Linked DNA regions of Streptomyces liliifuscus. The main gene of each other region encodes a partner of the protein of the gene in region 2 in a complex. Links are inferred from orthologs where the notes say so. Each region holds a gene or a part of one and is shown on either strand. Other genes may lie near its edges. The genes, in order: JEQ17_RS08880 and JEQ17_RS26815.

Region 1 (8,840 bases), 4.2 Mb from region 2 along the record:
GCGATGTGCCTGGTCGTCGGGGCCCTGCTCATACGGGAGGGCGTCGCGCCCTGGCTGGCGGTGCCGGCGGTGCTGCTCACCGGGATCGCGCTCGGGGTCTTCAACGCACTGGTCACGACGCTGCTCGCCCTGCCGTCGTTCATCGTCACCCTAGGCACGCTGATGCTGTTCCGGGGCGTCGGACTGGCGCTCGCCGACGGAAAGCAGATCACCGATCTGCCGCTGGACGACTCGTTCTTCACGCTCGCGGGCGGTGACGCGGCCGGAGTGCCCTTCGCGCTCTGGGTGTTGCTCGCGGTCGTGGTCGCTCTCGCGGTGCTGCTCGCCCGCACCCGGTTCGGGGCTCGGGTGCGGGCGATCGGGTCCAATCCCGACGCCGCCGCGTTCAGCGGTATCCCCGTCGTCCGTACGCGTGTTCAGGCCCTCGCGCTGTCCGGTCTCACCACGGCGTGCGCGGCGGTCCTCGCCCTCGCGTACTACGGCGCCGGCGATCCCACGCTCGGCCAGGGCTACGAGCTGCAGGCCATCGCCGCGTGCATCATCGGCGGCACTCCGCTCGCGGGCGGCCGCGGCTCAGTGGTCGGGGCGGTGGCCGGCGCGATGATCCTGTCCGTCGTCGCCTCCGGGCTCGTGTTCTTCGAAGTACCCATCAACTGGACGTCGTTCGCGACCGGCGGGGTGATCCTCGTCGCGGTCGCGGCGGACAGCGCGCTGCGGCGCGGCGGGCGCAGCCGACATTGAAGTCCCTTTGTCCGGAGCCTGGTTCGGATTGGCCAGGGCCCTGTTCGGAGCCTGGTTCGGAGTTTGTTCAGAGCCGCCTTGGAGGCCGTCATGCACTCCCGATTGCGTACGCTGTCCGCCGCGCTCGGCGCGCTGGTCCTCCTCTCCGCCACCGGCTGCGGCGATGACGACGGCCCCGGCGGCTCGGGCGGCGGCAAGCTCGACATGGGCATCGCGGTGGCCAACATCAGCCTGAACTTCGCCCACGAGATGGTGCTGGGCGCCGAGAGCGCCGCGGACCACGCGGGCGACGTGAACTTCAAGGCCGTCGGGCCGCCCAACACTGACGGGCCCGCCGAGGTGCAGCTCTTCCAGAACCTCACGGCCCGCGCCAAGGACGGCATCGTCCTGGAGAACCTCGATCCGCCGATCTTCACCCGGCCCGCCGCGCGCGCCGTCGACCAGGGCATCCCGATCGTGGCCCTGGACACCTCCCCCACCGACGGCAGCAAGGTGACCTTCTACGTGGGCAACGACAACTACGCGCTGGGCGAGTTGATGGCCAAGGAGGCGCTGAAGCGGCTCGGCGACGACCCGAAGGGGGAGATCGTCGTCGGGGTGCCCAACCCCGGGACGCCGGTGCTCGACAACCGGGCCAAGGGCATCGCCGACACGTTCAGGAAGGAGGCCCCGGGCGTGAAGGTGCTCGGCCCCTTCCAGACGTACAGCGATCCGGGGCAGAACCACAGCTCCTGGTCGTCGCAGGTCGGCGCGCACCCCAAGGCCCTCGCCTTCCTGGGGGTCGGTGACGCCGACAGCTACAACCTCGCGAAGATCAAGAAGGAGAAGAACGGCAAGTGGCTGACGGCGGGCTTCGACGTCGACCCGAAGACCCTGGACGCGGTCGAGGACGGCTCGAACTTCGTCACCATCGACCCGCAGCACTTCCTCAAGGGCTACCTCTCGACGGCGATGCTCATCGAGTCGGTGCGCGACAACGACGGCAAGCTGCCCGACGGCTGGTTCCTCTCCCCCGGCGGGGTCGTCGACTCCTCCAACATCGACGAGATCATCACGCGGCAGAAGTCCGCGAAGGCGGCCTACGACTGGTACAAGCCCGTGATCGACAAGCTGCTCGGTGACCAGAAGGCGCAGCTCAAGCCGTTGAAGGACGCGCGCTGAGATGACGTACGGCGACATGCTGGCCGCGCAGGGCCTGGTCAAGTCGTACGGCGGGGTCAGGGCCCTGGACGGAGCGGACATCCGGCTTCGGGGCGGCGAGGTCCATGCGCTGGTCGGCGAGAACGGGGCGGGCAAGTCGACGCTCGTGCGGATCCTGTCGGGCACACTGCGGCCGGACGAGGGGACGCTGAGGCTCGCGCCGGAGGCACGGTCGGGTGGAATCGCCGTCGTCTCCCAGGAGTTGAGCCTCTTCCCTGATCTCTCGGTACGGGAGAACCTCTTCCCCTACCGTCCGCCGCGGCGCTTCGGTTTGCTCGACCGGAGTGCGATGGACCGGGCCGCGCGCCCCGTGCTGGCCGAGTTGGGACTCGACGTCGAGCCCGGTGCGCTCCTCGGTGAACTCCCGCTCGCCGACCAGCAGTTGACGGAGATCGCGCGGGCGCTGCTGCGTCGGCCGCGTGTGCTCGTGCTCGACGAGCCGACGTCCGCGCTCCCGGCCGCCGCGGTGGACCGTCTCGAACGGGTCCTGCGGACGCTCACCGGGCGGGGCATCGCGATCCTGTACGTCACCCACTTCCTGGAGGAGGTGATGCGCCTCGCGCAGCGCGTGACGGTGCTGCGCGACGGACGGGTCACCCTGGCCGGCGTACGGCGGGAGGACGTAGGCATGCCGGATCTCGTGACGGCGATGCTCGGCGGGACACCGCAACAGCCGGTACGGCGGACGCGTGCCGTGACCGACGGGCCGCCGCCGGTCGTGCTCTCCGGGGTGTGCGTCCCGGGGCGTCTCGCGGACGTGACCTTCACCGTGCGCGCGGGAGAGGTGGTGGGCGTGGCCGGACTCCAAGGGGCGGGCCATCTCGACGCGTTGGCGGTGGTGTGCGGGCGTACGGCCGTCTCTGTGGGCCGGGTCGACATCGGTGGCCGGGGGCTGCCACGGTCCCTGCGGGACGCGGTACGGGCGGGCGTCGCCTTCGTGCCGAGCGACCGCAAACGGTACGGGCTGATGACCGACCGCACGGTGTGGGAGAACACCACGGCGGTGAGCTGGCTGGCGCTGGGGCGCGGCGGTTTCATGCCCTCACGGGCCGAACTGGTCCGCCGTACTGGTGACTTGACGGAGCGTCTGCGTCTGCGCGGCGACCCTCACGATGTCGTGGCGCGGCTGTCCGGCGGCAACCAGCAGAAGGTCGTCTTCGCGAAGTGGCTGGCCACCGAACCCCGCATCGTCGTCCTGGACGACCCCACGCGTGGCGTCGACGTCGGCGTACGGTCCGAAATGCACCGCATCGTGGGCGAGTTGGCGGCGGGCGGCGCCGCCGTGCTCATCTCCTCGACCGACCTCGCCGAACTGACCGAGGTCTGCGACCGGGTGCTGGTCTTCGTACGGGGCCGGACCGTGGAGGAGTTGAGCGGCGCCCGACTGACCGAGCACCAACTGGCGGTGTCGATGCAGGCGGGAGGGAGGACCGGGACCGGGCGGTGACCGGACCGGTCCCGGGGCGCCCCGCCCCGGGGACCGCCTACGCCGACAGCGCCCGCGTCAACGCACGCGCCGCCGCGCACACCCGCGCGCCGACGCGTTCCATGTCGAGGCGTCGGGTCCCGCCCGTCACGGAGATGGCGGCGACCGGGCGGCGTTCGTGGGCGTAGACCGGGGCCGCGACGGCGGAGATGCCGATCTCCGCCTCCTCCAGGTTGACGCCGAAGCCTCGGGCGCGGGTCCGTGCGAGGTCGCGGGCCAGCTGGCCGGGCAGGACGAGCGTGCGCGGGGTGAGCCTGGGCAGGGAGACGCACGGCGGCCGGGGGTCGTGCGCCAGGAAGACCTTCCCCGTGGCGGTGCAGTGGGCGGGCAGGCGGCCGCCCGTGCGCGAGACGATCGGTGTGGCGCGGCGGCCGGTGAGCTTCGCCAGGAAGAGGGTGTCGGGGCCGTCGGGCACGGCCAGGTGCACGTTCTCGCCGGTCGCCTCGTACAGATCGCCGAGGAACGGCAGGGCGATGTCCCGCAGTTCGCGAGCGGACGGCGCCGACTGGCCGAGTACGAAGAGGGCGAGGCCGATGCGGTAGCGGCCGTCGGTTCCGCGCTCCACGAGCCCCAGCCGGACCAGTTCACCCAGCAGCCGGTGCGCGGTCGGCTTCGGCAGCCCCGTGCGCAGCGCGAGTTCGGCCAGACTCTGCGCTCCCTCGGCCTCACCGCAGGCCCGCAGCAGCGCCGCCCCGCGCGCGAGTACCGACTTCGGCACCTGAGGGACCCGAGGCACCTGACCGTCCGTCATGGACCGATGGTCGGGCCCCGGCACGCGGGTGACAAGGTGCGGGTCCCTGTGAGTCCCCGGTCGCCGGGGAACTCGTACGCGGGGCGAGGAAGTTCGTACGTCGTCCAATGGCGGTCACGTCGCCCCGCCCGCCCTCTACCGCCGAAGCGCCACACCACCGGGCCTCCCCTACCGAAGCGGCACGTCGACCAGCATCGGACCCGCCAACTCCCCAGCTCTGCCCACCAGTTCACGCAAGTGATCCGCACTCTCCGCGCGCACGGCGTCGATCCCGAAGAACCGGGCCGCCTGTGTGAAGTCGAGTCGCCCCAACTCGGTGCCGGGGCAGGGGCCGTTGCCGCCCATCGCCTCGTAGGTGTTCTGGAGCGTGCGGTACGCGCCGTTGCTCATCACCACGAACAGCACCGGAGCCGCGTACCGGGCCGCGCTCCACAGGCCCTGGAGCCCGAAGAGCGCGCAGCCGTCGCCGAGCACCGCGACGACGGGCCGCCCCGGCTCGGCGAGGGCACGGCCGACCGCGGCGCCGATGCCCCAACCGAGCCCGCCGCCGACGGTGTGCGTGTAGCTGCCGGGCCGGTCGAGGTGTACGAGCCGGCGCAGCAACAGGCCCACGGTGATGGCCTCTTCGACGACCGCGGCACCCGGCGGCAGCCCGCGGGCGACGGCGTGGGCGGCGGCCCAGGGGGCGAGGGGCGCGGGTGAGTACGCGGCCCGCGCGGCGGCTTCCGCGCGCTCCCGTTCGACCGTGTGCCGGTCACAGGCACGCAGCACCCGGATCTTCGCCGTGCGCTCGGAAACCCGCTCGCGCAGCAACTCCGCGAGCCGGTCCAGGGAGGGACGGAGTGCGCCCACGACCCCGTGGTCGGCCGGGAAGTTGCGGCCGATCTCGTCCGGGTCGGAGTCGAGCTGTACGACGGTGATGCCGGGCGGCAGGGCGGGGCCGGGGCTGTAGTGGTGCGGTGTGAACGCGTGCGCTCCGGCGATCAGCACGGTGTCGTACGGGGCGAGCGCGGTGCGGATGGCGTCGTGGCGTGGTGGCAGCATCCCGGCGTACAGGGGGTGGGTGGTCGGGAAGTCGAGGTGGTCCGCCATGGGTTGGTGGTGCACGGGTGCGCCGCATGTCTCGGCGGTCCTGACGAGCGCGGCCATCGCGTCCTCGCGGCCCACCCCGTCCCCGGCGACGATCACGGGCCGGGCGGCGGCGCCGAGCAGGACGGCGGCCCGGTCGAGGCCGCCGGCGGGGGTGGGCCTGAGCGGCGGCGTGCGGGCCGGGACGTCGACCTCCGTGTCCTCGGCCAGCAGGTCCATGGGTACGGACAGAAACACGGGTCCTGCGGGCGGCCGTACGGCGAGTGCGAAGGCGCGGCGCAGGGCGAGCGGGAGGTCGCGGGCGTGCTGGATGTCGTAGGTCGCCTTCACGGCGGGCGCGGCGAGGGCGACGAGGTCCCCGGAGAGCATGGGGTCCTGTTGGAGGTGGCGGCGGTCCTGCTGGCCGGCCATGACGACCAGTGGGGTGCGCGAGCGGCGGGCGTTGAGCAGGCCGATGAGTCCGTTGGCGAGGCCCGCGGCGATGTGGAGGCTGACGAAGGCGGGCCGGCCGGTGGCTCGGGCGTATCCGTCTGCCATGGAGACGACCGCGCCCTCGTGGACGCCGAGGACGTACTCGGGTGCCTCTTCGTTGTCCACCAGGGCTGCCAGGAAAGGCAGTTCGGTGGTGCCGGGGTTGCCGAAGACGCGGTCCACGCCCTCGCCGCGCAGGATGTCCAGGAGGGCGGGGGCGGGGTGGCGGCCCATCGTTGGCTCCTCGCGGGGACGGGGAACTGGGTTCGTCGGTCAGCGTCGGGGCCGTGGGGGCGGGGGGCAAGGGGAGCGTGTCGCTCAGCGGTACGGCTGGCTGAGGCGGGGTTTTTCTCGCCCCCGCCGCCCCTACCCTCCCCCACTCTCGGCTTCGCTCGAGCGGGGGGACCCCCATCGTCCCTGACTCAGGGGCTCCGCCCCCGAACCCCCAAAAGACCAAAACACTGCGCAGTTCCCCGCGCCCCTAGGTCTTTAGGGGCGCGGGGAACTGCGCGATCAGCCCCCACCGGCCCGCACCCGAAATCACACCCCACGGGGTCTGGGGCGGAGCCCCAGGGGATGGGAACCGGCGTCTAACGCTCACGCGTCCGTGAACCGCTCCCCCTTCTCCGCCTTCTCCACCAGCAGCGCCGGCGGCGCGAACCGCTCCCCGTACCGCTCGGCGAGCTCACGCGAGCGAGCCACGAAGCCCGGCAGCCCGCCCTCGTACCCGTTGATGTACTGCAGAACGCCCCCCGTCCAGCCGGGGAAGCCGATCCCGAAGATCGAGCCGATGTTGGCGTCGGCGACGGACGTCAGGACGCCCTCCTCCAGGAGCCGGACGGTGTCGAGCGCCTCGGAGAAGAGCATCCGTTCCTGCATGTCCTGGAACGGAATCCCGGCTCCCGCGCGCGTGAAGTGCTCGCGCAGCCCGGGCCACAGTCCGGCGCGCCTGCCGTCCTCCCCGTACTCGTAGAAGCCCGCGCCGCCGCTGCGCCCGGGGCGGCCGAACTCGTCGACCATGCGGTCGATGACCTCGTCGGCGGGGTGCGCCGTCCAGGTGCCGCCCGCCTCCTCGACGGCCCGCTTGGACTCGGCGCGGATCTTGCGCGGCAGGGTGAGGGTGAGCTCGTCCATCAGGGAGAGGACCTTGGCGGGGTAGCCGGCCTGGGCGGCGGCCTGTTCGATGGAGGCGGGCTCGATGCCCTCGCCGACCATCGCCACGCCCTCGTTGATGAAGTGCCCGATGACGCGGGAGGTGAAGAAGCCCCGCGAGTCGTTGACGACGATCGGGGTCTTCCTGATCTGCCGTACGAGGTCGAAGGCGCGGGCGAGTGCCTCGTCGCCGGTGCGCTCGCCCTTGATGATCTCGACGAGCGGCATCTTGTCGACGGGCGAGAAGAAGTGCAGTCCGACGAAGTCGACCTGTCGCTCGACGCCTTCCGCGAGCGCGGTGATCGGCAGGGTCGAGGTGTTGGAGCAGAGCAGCGCGTCCGGTTCGACGATGTGCTGGATCTCCTGGAACACCTTGTGCTTGAGCGCGGAGTCCTCGAAGACGGCCTCGATGACGGCGTCGCAGCCCGCCACGTCCTGAGGGTCGGCGGTCGGCGTGATGCGGGCGAGCAGCGCGTCCGCCTTCTCCTGGGTCGTACGGCCCCGGGAGACTGCCTTGGCGCAGAGCTTCTCGGAGTAGCCCTTGCCCTTCGCCGCCGCCTCGGCGGACACGTCCTTGAGGACGACGTCGATGCCCGCGCGGGCGCAGGAGTACGCGATGCCCGCGCCCATCATCCCGGCGCCCAGGACGGCGACCCTGCGGACCGGGCGCGGCTCGATGCCCTTGGGCCGGTTGGCGCCCGAGTTGACGGCCTGGAGGTCGAAGAAGAAGGCCTGGATCATGTTCTTGGAGGTCTGGCCCGCGGCCAGCTCCACGAAGTAACGCGCCTCGATGACCTGCGCGGTCTCGAAGTCGACCTGCGAACCCTCGACGGCCGCCGCGAGGATGTTGCGCGGCGCCGGGTAGGGCGCGCCGTTCGTCTGCTTGCGCAGGTTGGCCGGGAAGGCGGGCAGGTTGGCCGCGAACTTCGGGTTGGACGGGGTGCCGCCCGGGATGCGGTAGCCGGGCTTGTCCCAGGGCTGGCTCGACTCGGGGTTGGCGTCGATGAAGGCGCGGGCCTTGGCGAGCATCTCCTCGCGGGTGGCGGCCACTTCGTGGACGAGGCCGTTCTCCAGGGCGCGCTGCGGGCTGTACTGGGTGCCCTGGAGGAGCACCTTGAGGAGCGCGTCGGCGATGCCCAGGAGGCGTACGGTCCTGACGACGCCGCCGCCCCCGGGCAGCAGGCCGAGTGTGACCTCGGGGCAGCCGATCTTGGAGCCGGGCGCGTCGAGGGCGACGCGGTGGTGGCAGGCCAGCGCGATCTCGAAGCCGCCGCCCAGGGCCGCTCCGTTCATGGCGGCGACGACGGGCTTGCCGAGCGTCTCGATGCGGCGGAGTTGGCTCTTGATGGCGAGGCCGCCGTCGAGGAGTTGCTGGGCGGTCTCGGGGGTGACCCGGATGAGGTCGCGCAGGTCACCGCCCGCGAAGAAGGTCTTCTTGGCGGAGGTGAAGACGATGCCGCGGATGGCGTCGGGATCGGCCTGGACCGCCGCCTCCAGACGGTCGGTGATCACGGCGAGCGAGTCGCGGAACGCCTGGTTCATGGTGTTCGCGGACTGGTCGGGATCGTCGAGGACCAGGGTGACGATGCCGGTCTCGTCCTGTTCCCAGCGGATGGTGGTGCTCTCGGTCATGAGGGGGTTCTCCGTAGAAGTCCGTTGGAAGTCCGTTGATCCGCTGGGAGGTCAGACGCGCTCGACGATCGTGGCGATGCCCATGCCGCCGCCCACGCACAGGGTGGCGAGGCCGAACCGCTTGTCCTGGCGCTCCAGTTCGTCGACGAGCGTGCCGAGGATCATCGCGCCGGTGGCGCCGAGCGGGTGACCGAGGGCGATCGCGCCGCCGTTGACGTTGACCTTGTCCAGGGACAGGCCCATGTCCTTCACGAAGCGCAGGACGACCGCGGCGAAGGCCTCGTTGATCTCGACGAGGTCGATGTCGTCGATGGTCAG
Region 2 (8,864 bases):
TCCGGCGGAGAAGGGTTTCCGGGGGCACCAGCGCCGTAGTTGATGGTCATGGATCCGTGGACAGTTTCGACCTGCGTCACATTGCGACCGATGGCCGCATTCCCCCCACCCGTGACCGAAGGCCCTCCTAAACCGCCCGAGCGCTCCGAACCACGGCCGTGCGCCCTTAGCAGGGCCTCCAACTCACGTCCGGCCGCATCGCGCTGCTCCCCCTCCAGAGACTCCAGCAGCTCCACGAACCGTCTATGCCAGAAGTCCCTCTCAGCGCCAAGCACGTCATCCGGATCCGCAAGGGTGGCAACGTCCAGCACGGCCCTCGTACCGTCCAGGAGCCGTAGCTCCGCGTCGGCCCGAAGGCCGCTGTCCCGGCCGAACCACCGGGCTACGGCCTGCCGTATGCCTGCCCAGGCTTCTGTGCCGGCCGCAGCCACCACGGCTGATGCGCCCGCTGCCGCCAGATTCAGCAGTGTCTGTTCCACAATCCCGACACCCCTTTCTGCCGGGTGCTCCGTCCGTGCTGCGAACGTAGCGCGTAACTCGACTGCCTGAAATGCCTCCAACTCACCTTTGGAGGCGCATAGTTGCGAACAACCGACAGCCCTGCTGATACGCCGGGACGCAAGTGGCCGAGGTGGCCGAACGGGCATGGGCGGCGGGTCGAGGAGGCGCCTGGGAGGACAGTTGGGTGCACCGCCCGCGAAACGCGGTCACGAGCCGGTCACGTCACCGCCGCCTCACGCTACTCCGCGTACAGTTCGTCTATTTCTCGGGCGAACTCTCTCGTCACCACAGCCCGGCGGAGCTTCATCGTGGGGGTCAAGTGCCCCGCCGTCTCAGTGAAGTTCAGCGGCAACACGGTGAACCGGCGGATGGATTCGGCCCGGGAGACAAGGCGGTTGGCGTCGTCGATGGCCCGCTGGAGAACGGTGAGAAGCTCGGGGTCGGTGACCAACGTGGCGACCGGGACGTCCGACTTGGCGGTCATCCGGCACCAGTGGGCCATGCCCTCGGCGTCGAGAGTCAACAGGGCAGTGATGTAGGGCCGGTTGTCGCCTACGACCACGCACTGGTTGATGAGGGGATGGGCCCGGAGCCAGTCCTCCAGCGGCGCGGGAGCCACGTTCTTGCCGCTGGTGGTGACGAGGATGTCCTTCTTCCGACCGGTGATGGTGAGGTACCCGTCGTCGTCCAGCTCGCCCAGGTCACCGGTGGCGAACCAGCCCTCCTGATCGGCCGGCACCACCCCACCCGCCTGCGGATCCCAGTAACCGCGGAACACCTGCTCCCCGCTGAGCAGGATCTCGCCGTCCTGCGCGATCCGGACCCGCGTACCGGGCAGCGGCCAGCCGACCGTGCCGAGCCGAGGCCGGTGCGGATAGGTGAGCGTCGCGGCGGCCGTCGACTCGGTGAGGCCGTAGCCCTCGAAGACCTGGATGCCCGCGCCGGCGTAGAAGGAGGCGAGGCGGCGCCCGAGCGGGGAGCCGCCGCAGACGACCTGGCGGACCTTCCCGCCGAGGGCCGCGCGGATCCGGCGGTAGACGAGCGGGTCGTAGAGGGCGCGGGCCGCCTTGAGCTTGGCACCCGGCCCCGGACCCGTGCCGTGCTGCTGGGCCTCCAGCGCCTCGCCGTAGCCGCGCGCCACGCGGGCCGCCCGGTCGAAGGAGGCGGCGCGGCCCATCTTCTCGGCGGTCGCACGGCCGGTGTTGTAGACCTTCTCCAGCACGTACGGGATGGCCAGGAGGAAGGTCGGGCTGAAGCCGGCGAGGTCGGCCAGCAGTTCCTCCGTACGGATGCTCGGCGCATGGCCCAGGCGGACCCGGGCCCGCATACAGGCGACGGCGACCATCCGGCCGAAGACGTGCGAGAGGGGCAGGTAGAGGAGCGTGGACGCCGGGTCCTTGAAGGTGGACTTGAAGACCGGGTGGAGCAGTTGGACGGCGTTGTCGACCTCGGCGAAGAAGTTGGCGTGGGTCAGCGCGCAGCCCTTGGGCCGGCCCGTGGTGCCCGAGGTGTACATGATCGTCGCGAGCGAGTCGGGGCCGAGGACGCCACGGCGTACCGCGACCTCCTGGTCCGGCACATCACGCCCGAGCTCGGCGAGGCGCTCGGTGTGCCCCTTCTCGAAGACCCACATGTGGCGGACGTCGGGGAGCCGGTCGCGCTCCGGGCCGAGCGCGGCGGCCTGCGCCACATGCTCGACGGCGATCGCCACCGCGCCGGAGTCCTGGAGGATCCAACGGGTCTGGAAGATCGACGAGGTGGGGTAGACCGGGACGGTGACAAGCCCGGCCGCCCAGGCAGCGAAGTCCAGCAGCGTCCACTCGTACGTCGTACGCGCCATGATCGCGAGCCGGTCGCCCGGCAGCAGCCCCTCCGCGATCAGCCCCTTGGCGACCGCCAGCACCTCGGCCGCGAACTCGGCGGCCGTGACGTCCGTCCAGCTGCCGTCCGCCCCCTTCCTGCTGAGCACCGGGTCGTCGGGCGCCTGTTCCGCGTTGTCGAAGGGGATGTCCGCGAGCGAGCCGTGCGTCACGGCGTACACCATCGGGGGCACCGAGACCTCACGCACGACCCCGTCGAGCCGCCTGACCTCGGGTTCAGGGATGACGAGCTCGGGATTGTCGGAGGGATCGCGGGACACTGACGGCTCCTAACTCTTGCACTCCCCCCATTACGGACCTGTGAAGTGGCGGGTTCACCTGGGAAAGTGAGGTGCTTCTGTGCGGAAGAGTGAGAGGTTCGTGCACGTTCGGACGCCTGTTCATCTTTTGCCCAACATACCGACGCAACAAGGGCGTTGCCCGCGGATCCATGGAGTTCGTGCCCTTCGGCCCCTCACGGGCGTTCAAGTCGGCTCCTCACGGGCGTTCGAGAATCGCCGTGACGCCCTGTCCACCCGCCGCGCAGACCGAGATCAGGCCGCGCCCGGGGGCGTCCCGCTCGGCGAGCAGCTTCGCGAGGGTCGCCACGATCCGCGCCCCGGTGGCCGCGAAGGGGTGACCGGTCGCGAGCGAGGAGCCCGCCACGTTCAGCCGGGCCCGGTCGACCGTGCCGAGCCCCCGCTTCTCCCAGGCCGCCAGCGTGGCCAGCACCTGCGAGGCGAACGCCTCGTGCACCTCGACGAAGTCGAAGTCGTCCAGGCCGAGCCCGGCCCGCTCCAGCATGCGCGGCACGGCGTACGCGGGCGCCATCAGCAGCCCGTCCTCGCCACCGGCCACATCACCCCTGACGAAGTCGACGGCCGCCGTCTCGTACGCCGTCAGATACGCGAGCGGCGTCAGCCCGCGCACCGACGCCCACTCCTCGCTCGCGAGCAGCACGAGCGCCGCACCGTCCGTCAGGGGCGTCGAGTTCCCGGCGGTCATGGTCGGCCCGGGGCCATCGGGGTTGCCGGGGGCGTCGGAGTGCTTCAGCCCGAACACCGGCTTCAGGGTGGCGAGTTTGCCGACCGTCGAGCCGGGCCGGAGGTTCTGGTCGCGGGCCAGCCCCCGGAAGGGCACGACCAGGTCCTCGAAGAAGCCGCGTTCGTACGCCGCCGCCAGCCGCTGATGGCTCGCGGCCGCCAACTCGTCCTGCGCCTCCCGTGTTACGCCCCACACGCGGGCCGTGACGGCGGCGTGCTCACCCATCGAGAGGCCCGTACGGGGTTCCGCGTTGCGCGGGATGTCCGGGACGAGGTGGCCGGGGCGGATCCGGGCGAGCGCCTTCAGCCGGGCGCCCGCCGACTTCGCACGCCGGACCTCCAGCAGGATGCGCCGCAGCTGGTCGTTGACGCCGAGCGGGGCGTCGCTCGCCGTGTCCGCGCCGCCCGCGATCGCCGACTCGGTCTGGCCGAGGGTGATCTTGTTGGCCGCCGCGATGACGGCCTGGAGGCCGGTGCCGCAGGCCTGCTGGATGTCGTACGCGGGAGTGCGGGCGTCCAGCCTCGACCCGAGCACGGTCTCGCGCGCGAGGTTGAAGTCCCGGCTGTGCTTGAGCACGGCACCGGCCACCAACTCCCCCACCGCTCCCGGCTCTTCGAGCCCGAAGCGGCTGCCGCGCCCGACGTGCTCGACGAGTCCGTCGACCGCCGCGGTCAGCATCTCCTGGGTCGAGGCGGTCGCGTACGGGCCGTCCGAGCGGGCGAAGGGGACACGGGTGCCGCCGACGACCGCGACGCGACGCGGCCGCGGCGCCGGGAGGGGGTCCCGCAGGGGTTTCGGCAGGGGGTTCCGCAGGGGTTCCAGGGGGCTCATCTCGACCTGCTCCTCACCGTGACGTAGGCTTACCTCCGGTAACCTTACTCCAGAGTAAGAATACGACCGAGCTGGGAGTTGGACGATGGCCGACCGCTACCTGAGCCTCACCGGCACCGCGCCCGGCCGGTTCCTGACCCGTCGGCTCGGGCTGCCGCAGCCGGTGCGGTTGCGGCGCCGGAGCGCCGAACAGCCCTCCTTCCGGGGCGAGTTGCTGCATCTCACCGCGGGCAGGTCAGAGCTGGACCTCGCGCCCGTCCTGGCCCGGTCGGGACCGCGCTCCGGTGGCGAAGGGCCGGTCGCCGTCGTCCTCGACGCCACCGGCGTCCGTGACGTCGAGGCTCTGGCCGAGGTGCACGCAGCGCTCCACCCCGTCGTGCGGTCGGTCGCCGAGAGCGGGCGGGTCGTGGTGCTCGGCGCGCCCCTTGACCCCGCCGACCATCATCAGGCCGCCGTCCAGCAGGCCCTCGAAGGGTTCGTACGGTCCCTCGGCAAGGAGATCGGGCGCGGGCGGACGGTGAATCTCGTACGGCTCCTGGAGGCGGGGGCCGCCGAGTCGACGCTGCGATTTCTGCTGTCGCCCAGGTCCGCCTATGTCAGTGGGCAGGTGATCGAGGTCGGCGGTCATGGTGACGGTGGTGGAGGCGGCGGTGGCAAGGGCGGGGACGGGGACGGAGATCCTGAGAAGCCTCTTGCCGGGCGTACCGCGCTCGTCACCGGGGCCGCCCGCGGGATCGGTGAGGCCGTCGCCGCGACGCTGGCGCGGGACGGGGCCCTGGTGGTGTGCCTCGACGTGCCTGCCGCAGGGGGCGATCTCGCCGCCGTCGCCGAGCGGCTCGGCGGGGTCGCGCTGCCGCTCGACATCACCGCGGAGGACGCGGGGGCGCGGATCGCGGACGCGTTGCCCGGCGGGCGGCTCGACGTGCTGGTCCACAACGCGGGGATCACTCGGGACCGGCGGCTGGTCAACATGGCTGCGGAGCGGTGGGGTTCGGTGCTCGACGTCAACCTTGCGAGTGTGCTTCGTACGACTGATGTGTTGCTCGGTGCGGGGGTGTTCCGAGGCGGTGGGCGTGTTGTTGCCACCGCGTCCATCGCCGGGGTCGCGGGGAATGCCGGGCAGACGAACTATGCGGCGTCCAAGGCGGGAGTTGTGGGGCTTGTGCGGTCGCTTGCGCCTCGGGCGCTCGCGGAATACGGCGTGACCGTCAACGCGGTCGCGCCAGGGTTTATCGAGACGAAGATGACCGCGGCCGTTCCTTTGTTCATTCGTGAAGCCGGGCGGCGGATGAACTCGCTCGCGCAGGGCGGGTTGCCTGTTGATGTGGCTGAGACGACGGCTTGGCTTGCGGATCCCGGGTCGGGGGCTGTGAACGGGCAGGTTGTTCGGGTCTGCGGGCAGAGCCTGTTGGGGGCGTGAGCGCTCCGCTTGGGGCGCCATTTGAGTCTGCGGGTGCGTTGTGGCTGGTCACGAATTTCCCCGCGCCCCTAAAGAATCCGTGCTCAGCCCAGAAGGGAAGTCAGTGTTGGATGACGTGAAGGGGCCCATGCACACCCACGTTCTCGACGGTTCGCCGCGTCTGTGGCCCTTGCTTGCCCGGGGTGCTTTCCTCTCGCCTTTCAAGCGTCCCCGGACGGGAGTCACCGCACCCCGTACCCGATTGGTCCTCCCGGATGTTCGTATCGATCTGGGAAAGCTCGCCGCCTATGAGCGGGCCTGTGGGTTCGGGGTGGGGGCCGACGAGTTGCCCGTCACCTATCCGCACGTTCTCGGATTCCCGTTGGTCATGCGGCTGATGAGTGAGCGGGCCTTTCCGTTGCCGTTGCTCGGGCTGGTGCACACGTCCATCGGGATCACCCGGCGGAAGGCGACGGCGGCGACCGGGGAGTACGAAATCGCCGTGCACGTCGATGAGTTGGTGCCCCACCGGCGCGGGACCGAGGCCGTCGTCGTTACGGAGATGCGGGCGGGCGACGAACTCGTGTGGGAGTCGCGGAGTACCTATCTGGCGAGGCACCGCACCCCGGCGGGGAACGCGGGCGGGCCGGCCTCGCCCGAGGAGCGCAAGCCGTTGCCCGTCGTGGCCGAGTGGGCGCTCGCCGGGGATGTGGGGCGGCGGTACGGGGCCGCGTCCGGCGACCGCAACCCGATCCACCTCCACCCCCTCACCGCCCGGCTGTTCGGCTTCCCCCGGGCCATCGCACACGGCATGTGGACCGTGGCGCGCTGCCTCGCCGAGCACGGGACGCCTCAAGCGGCCGTCGTCCGGGCGGAGTTCAGGGCGCCGGTGTTCCTGCCGGGGACGGTGTCGTACGGGGCGGAGGGTGCCGCCTTCGAGCTACGCGGGGCGGGTGGCCGGCTGCATCTGGCCGGAGAGGTCCTTCCGGTGCTCTGACGCGCGCCGGCTCTACTGGGCCGACCCGTGCTCCGACCAGGGTCTCCCCTCCATCAGATCCCCCAGGCCGGCCCAGGCGAAGTTCATCAACGTCGTGGCGGCCTGGCGGGCGGAGACGCCGGGGGTGGCGTTGGCCCAGGCGGCGAGGGACTCGGCGGCGCCGACGAGGGCCTCCGCGAGGCCGGCGACCTCGCGCTCGGGCAGCGACGGGTCCCGGTGTGCCTCACGGGCGGCCACCACGATCAGCTGCGTGACGAACGCGACGATCTCCTCGCGCATCGCGGCGAACTCCGCGGCGAACGGCTCCCCGTGCGTACGCGCCTGGAGGTGCAGCACCGCCCAGCCGTCCGGGTTCTGCGCGGTGTGCGTGAAGAACGCCCGCAGCCCGTCCCACAGTTGGCGGTCGGCGGGCAGGTCCTGCCTGACCCCGGCGCGCACGGCCGCGGTCAGGGCGGCGGCCTCACGCCGGATGCACGCGGTGAAGAGGTCTTCCTTGGAGTTCAGGTACAGATAGACCAACGGCTTGGACACACCCGCCAGATCGGCGATCTCGTCCATCGACGCGGCCCGGTATCCCCGCTGTCCGAAGGTCTGAACCGCCGCGTCCAGCATCTGCTGTTCGCGCACGGCACGCGGCATCCGCTTGCTCTTCACTGCACCCATACGAGCAAGAGTACGAGTTGTCCGTGGACAGCCCGGCGGAGTCGCCGGTCGTTACGACGTCCGGCCCTGGGCCCGCGACACCTCGTCCACCACGTCGTCCTCCTGGTTGCGGTTGGCCTCCAGGTTGGACTTGACGCGGTCGACGCGCTCGACGATCCGGATCGAGGCGCGGTCGCGCTCCTTGCGCAGGACGACGAAGCTGATGGGGGCCGAGATCAGCAGCGAGAGCAGGATGATCCACATGCCGTTCGAGTCGCCGAGCCCGCGCGGGGCGACACCGGAGTAGACGAGGCCCCAGACGACCACGAGGCAGCCCGCGAGGATTCCTAGGCGCATCAGTGTGTAGCGGAGCATCTCAATCCACTCTTCCGTGTCGAAGGGGTCCGAAGGGGTTCGAAAGTCCCCGACTTTCCCAAAGGGCACCGTCCAGTGAAGCACGCCCGGCACCGGATCTTGCAGGGGGGTACGGAGAGTCAGGTGAGCGGCAGCAGCATGAAAATGTCGTCGCGGTCGTCGCCGGGCGCGACCCGTATCGCGTCCGGTATGCGGCCGACCTCCTTGTATCCGCACGAGCCGTAGAACCGCTCCAGGCCGAGGCCGCCTCGGCAGGTGAGCCGGATCGCCTCGATGCCGTCGAGGGTGCGGGCGGCGTCCGCGGCGGCGGCCAGGAGGTCCCGGCCGTAGCCCCTGCCCTGGTGCTTCGGGTGGACCATCACCGTGTAGAGCCACACCCAGTGGGTCATCAGGCGGTGCGTGTTGAAGGTGAGGAAGGCTGCCGCGGCCACCTGTCCCTCCTCGTCGAAACCGGCCAGGAGACGGGCGCGGCCCTCCGACATCGCCGTGAAGTGTTTCAGCAGCTCCGGGCGGATGACCTCTCGGTCCACCGGTGCGACGAAGCCGACTGCGCCGCCCGCGTTGGAGACGTCCGTCCACAGGTCGAGAAGTCCGTCACGGACCTCAGGGGTCACGGCCGGATCGAGAACGAAGGTAAGGGCCATGCGGCAAGGCTAACCATTACGCCACGCCACCCTCAAGCGAGTCCCGACGTCACGTACGTCACGCGCTCTCTTCGCCCCCGCCGCCCCTACCCATTCCCGTCACTAACTCAGGGGCTCCGCCCCCGAACCCCCAAAAGACCAAAAGACTGCGCAGTTCCCCGCGCCCCTAGGTACCTAGGGGCGCGGGGAACTGGGCGAGAAGCCTCAAACCCTCATCGGCTGAGGCGACTCCCGACGCCCCGCGTCGGGACCGTCGTACTCGCGAATGATCTCGTACCGAGTGTTCCGCTCGACCGGCCGGAACCCGGCGTCACGGATCAGGTCGAGCAGATCCTCACGCGTCAGCTTGTTCGGCGTGCCGTAGTTGTCGGCGTCGTGCGTGATCTTGTACTCGACGACCGAGCCGTCCATGTCGTCCGCGCCGTGCTGCAGCGCCAGCTGGGCGGTCTGGACACCGTGCATGACCCAGAAGACCTTGACGTGCGGCACGTTGTCGAAGAGCAGCCGGGAGACCGCGAAGGTCTTCAACGCCTCCGCACCGGTCGCCATCTGCGTACGCGCCTGGAGGCGGT

What was found.
Region 1: the proteins of JEQ17_RS26815 (region 2) and JEQ17_RS08880 are in contact, whole or in part, in a solved structure (PDB 8BNU), measured with the Escherichia coli proteins. The link is inferred for Streptomyces liliifuscus from one-to-one orthologs.

Annotation. Positions count from the first base shown.
Region 1 is NZ_CP066831.1:2,065,486-2,074,325, forward strand. What follows is about bases 5,930-8,840. They hold JEQ17_RS08880 (3-hydroxyacyl-CoA dehydrogenase NAD-binding domain-containing protein), read right to left. Parts: upstream 8,523-8,840; coding sequence 6,336-8,522; downstream 5,930-6,335. Other genes in these bases: JEQ17_RS08875 (thiamine pyrophosphate-binding protein), read right to left, coding at 5,930-5,972; JEQ17_RS08885 (acetyl-CoA C-acetyltransferase), read right to left, coding at 8,574-8,840. Also shown: JEQ17_RS08855 (ABC transporter permease), read left to right, coding at 1-741; JEQ17_RS08860 (sugar ABC transporter substrate-binding protein), read left to right, coding at 832-1,902; JEQ17_RS08865 (sugar ABC transporter ATP-binding protein), read left to right, coding at 1,904-3,388; JEQ17_RS08870 (IclR family transcriptional regulator), read right to left, coding at 3,426-4,178; more of JEQ17_RS08875, read right to left, coding at 4,347-5,929. UniProt on the Escherichia coli protein: Catalyzes the formation of a hydroxyacyl-CoA by addition of water on enoyl-CoA. Also exhibits 3-hydroxyacyl-CoA epimerase and 3-hydroxyacyl-CoA dehydrogenase activities.
Region 2 is NZ_CP066831.1:6,234,602-6,243,465, reverse strand. What follows is about bases 2,048-4,982. They hold JEQ17_RS26815 (acetyl-CoA C-acetyltransferase), read right to left. Parts: upstream 4,236-4,982; coding sequence 2,859-4,235; downstream 2,048-2,858. Other genes in these bases: JEQ17_RS26810 (3-oxoacyl-ACP reductase), read left to right, coding at 4,321-4,982; JEQ17_RS26820 (AMP-dependent synthetase/ligase), read right to left, coding at 2,048-2,641. Also shown: more of JEQ17_RS26820, read right to left, coding at 740-2,047; more of JEQ17_RS26810, read left to right, coding at 4,983-5,655; JEQ17_RS26805 (MaoC family dehydratase), read left to right, coding at 5,783-6,631; JEQ17_RS26800 (TetR/AcrR family transcriptional regulator), read right to left, coding at 6,644-7,294; JEQ17_RS26795 (DUF4229 domain-containing protein), read right to left, coding at 7,346-7,648; JEQ17_RS26790 (GNAT family N-acetyltransferase), read right to left, coding at 7,768-8,292; aminofutalosine synthase MqnE, read right to left, coding at 8,497-8,864.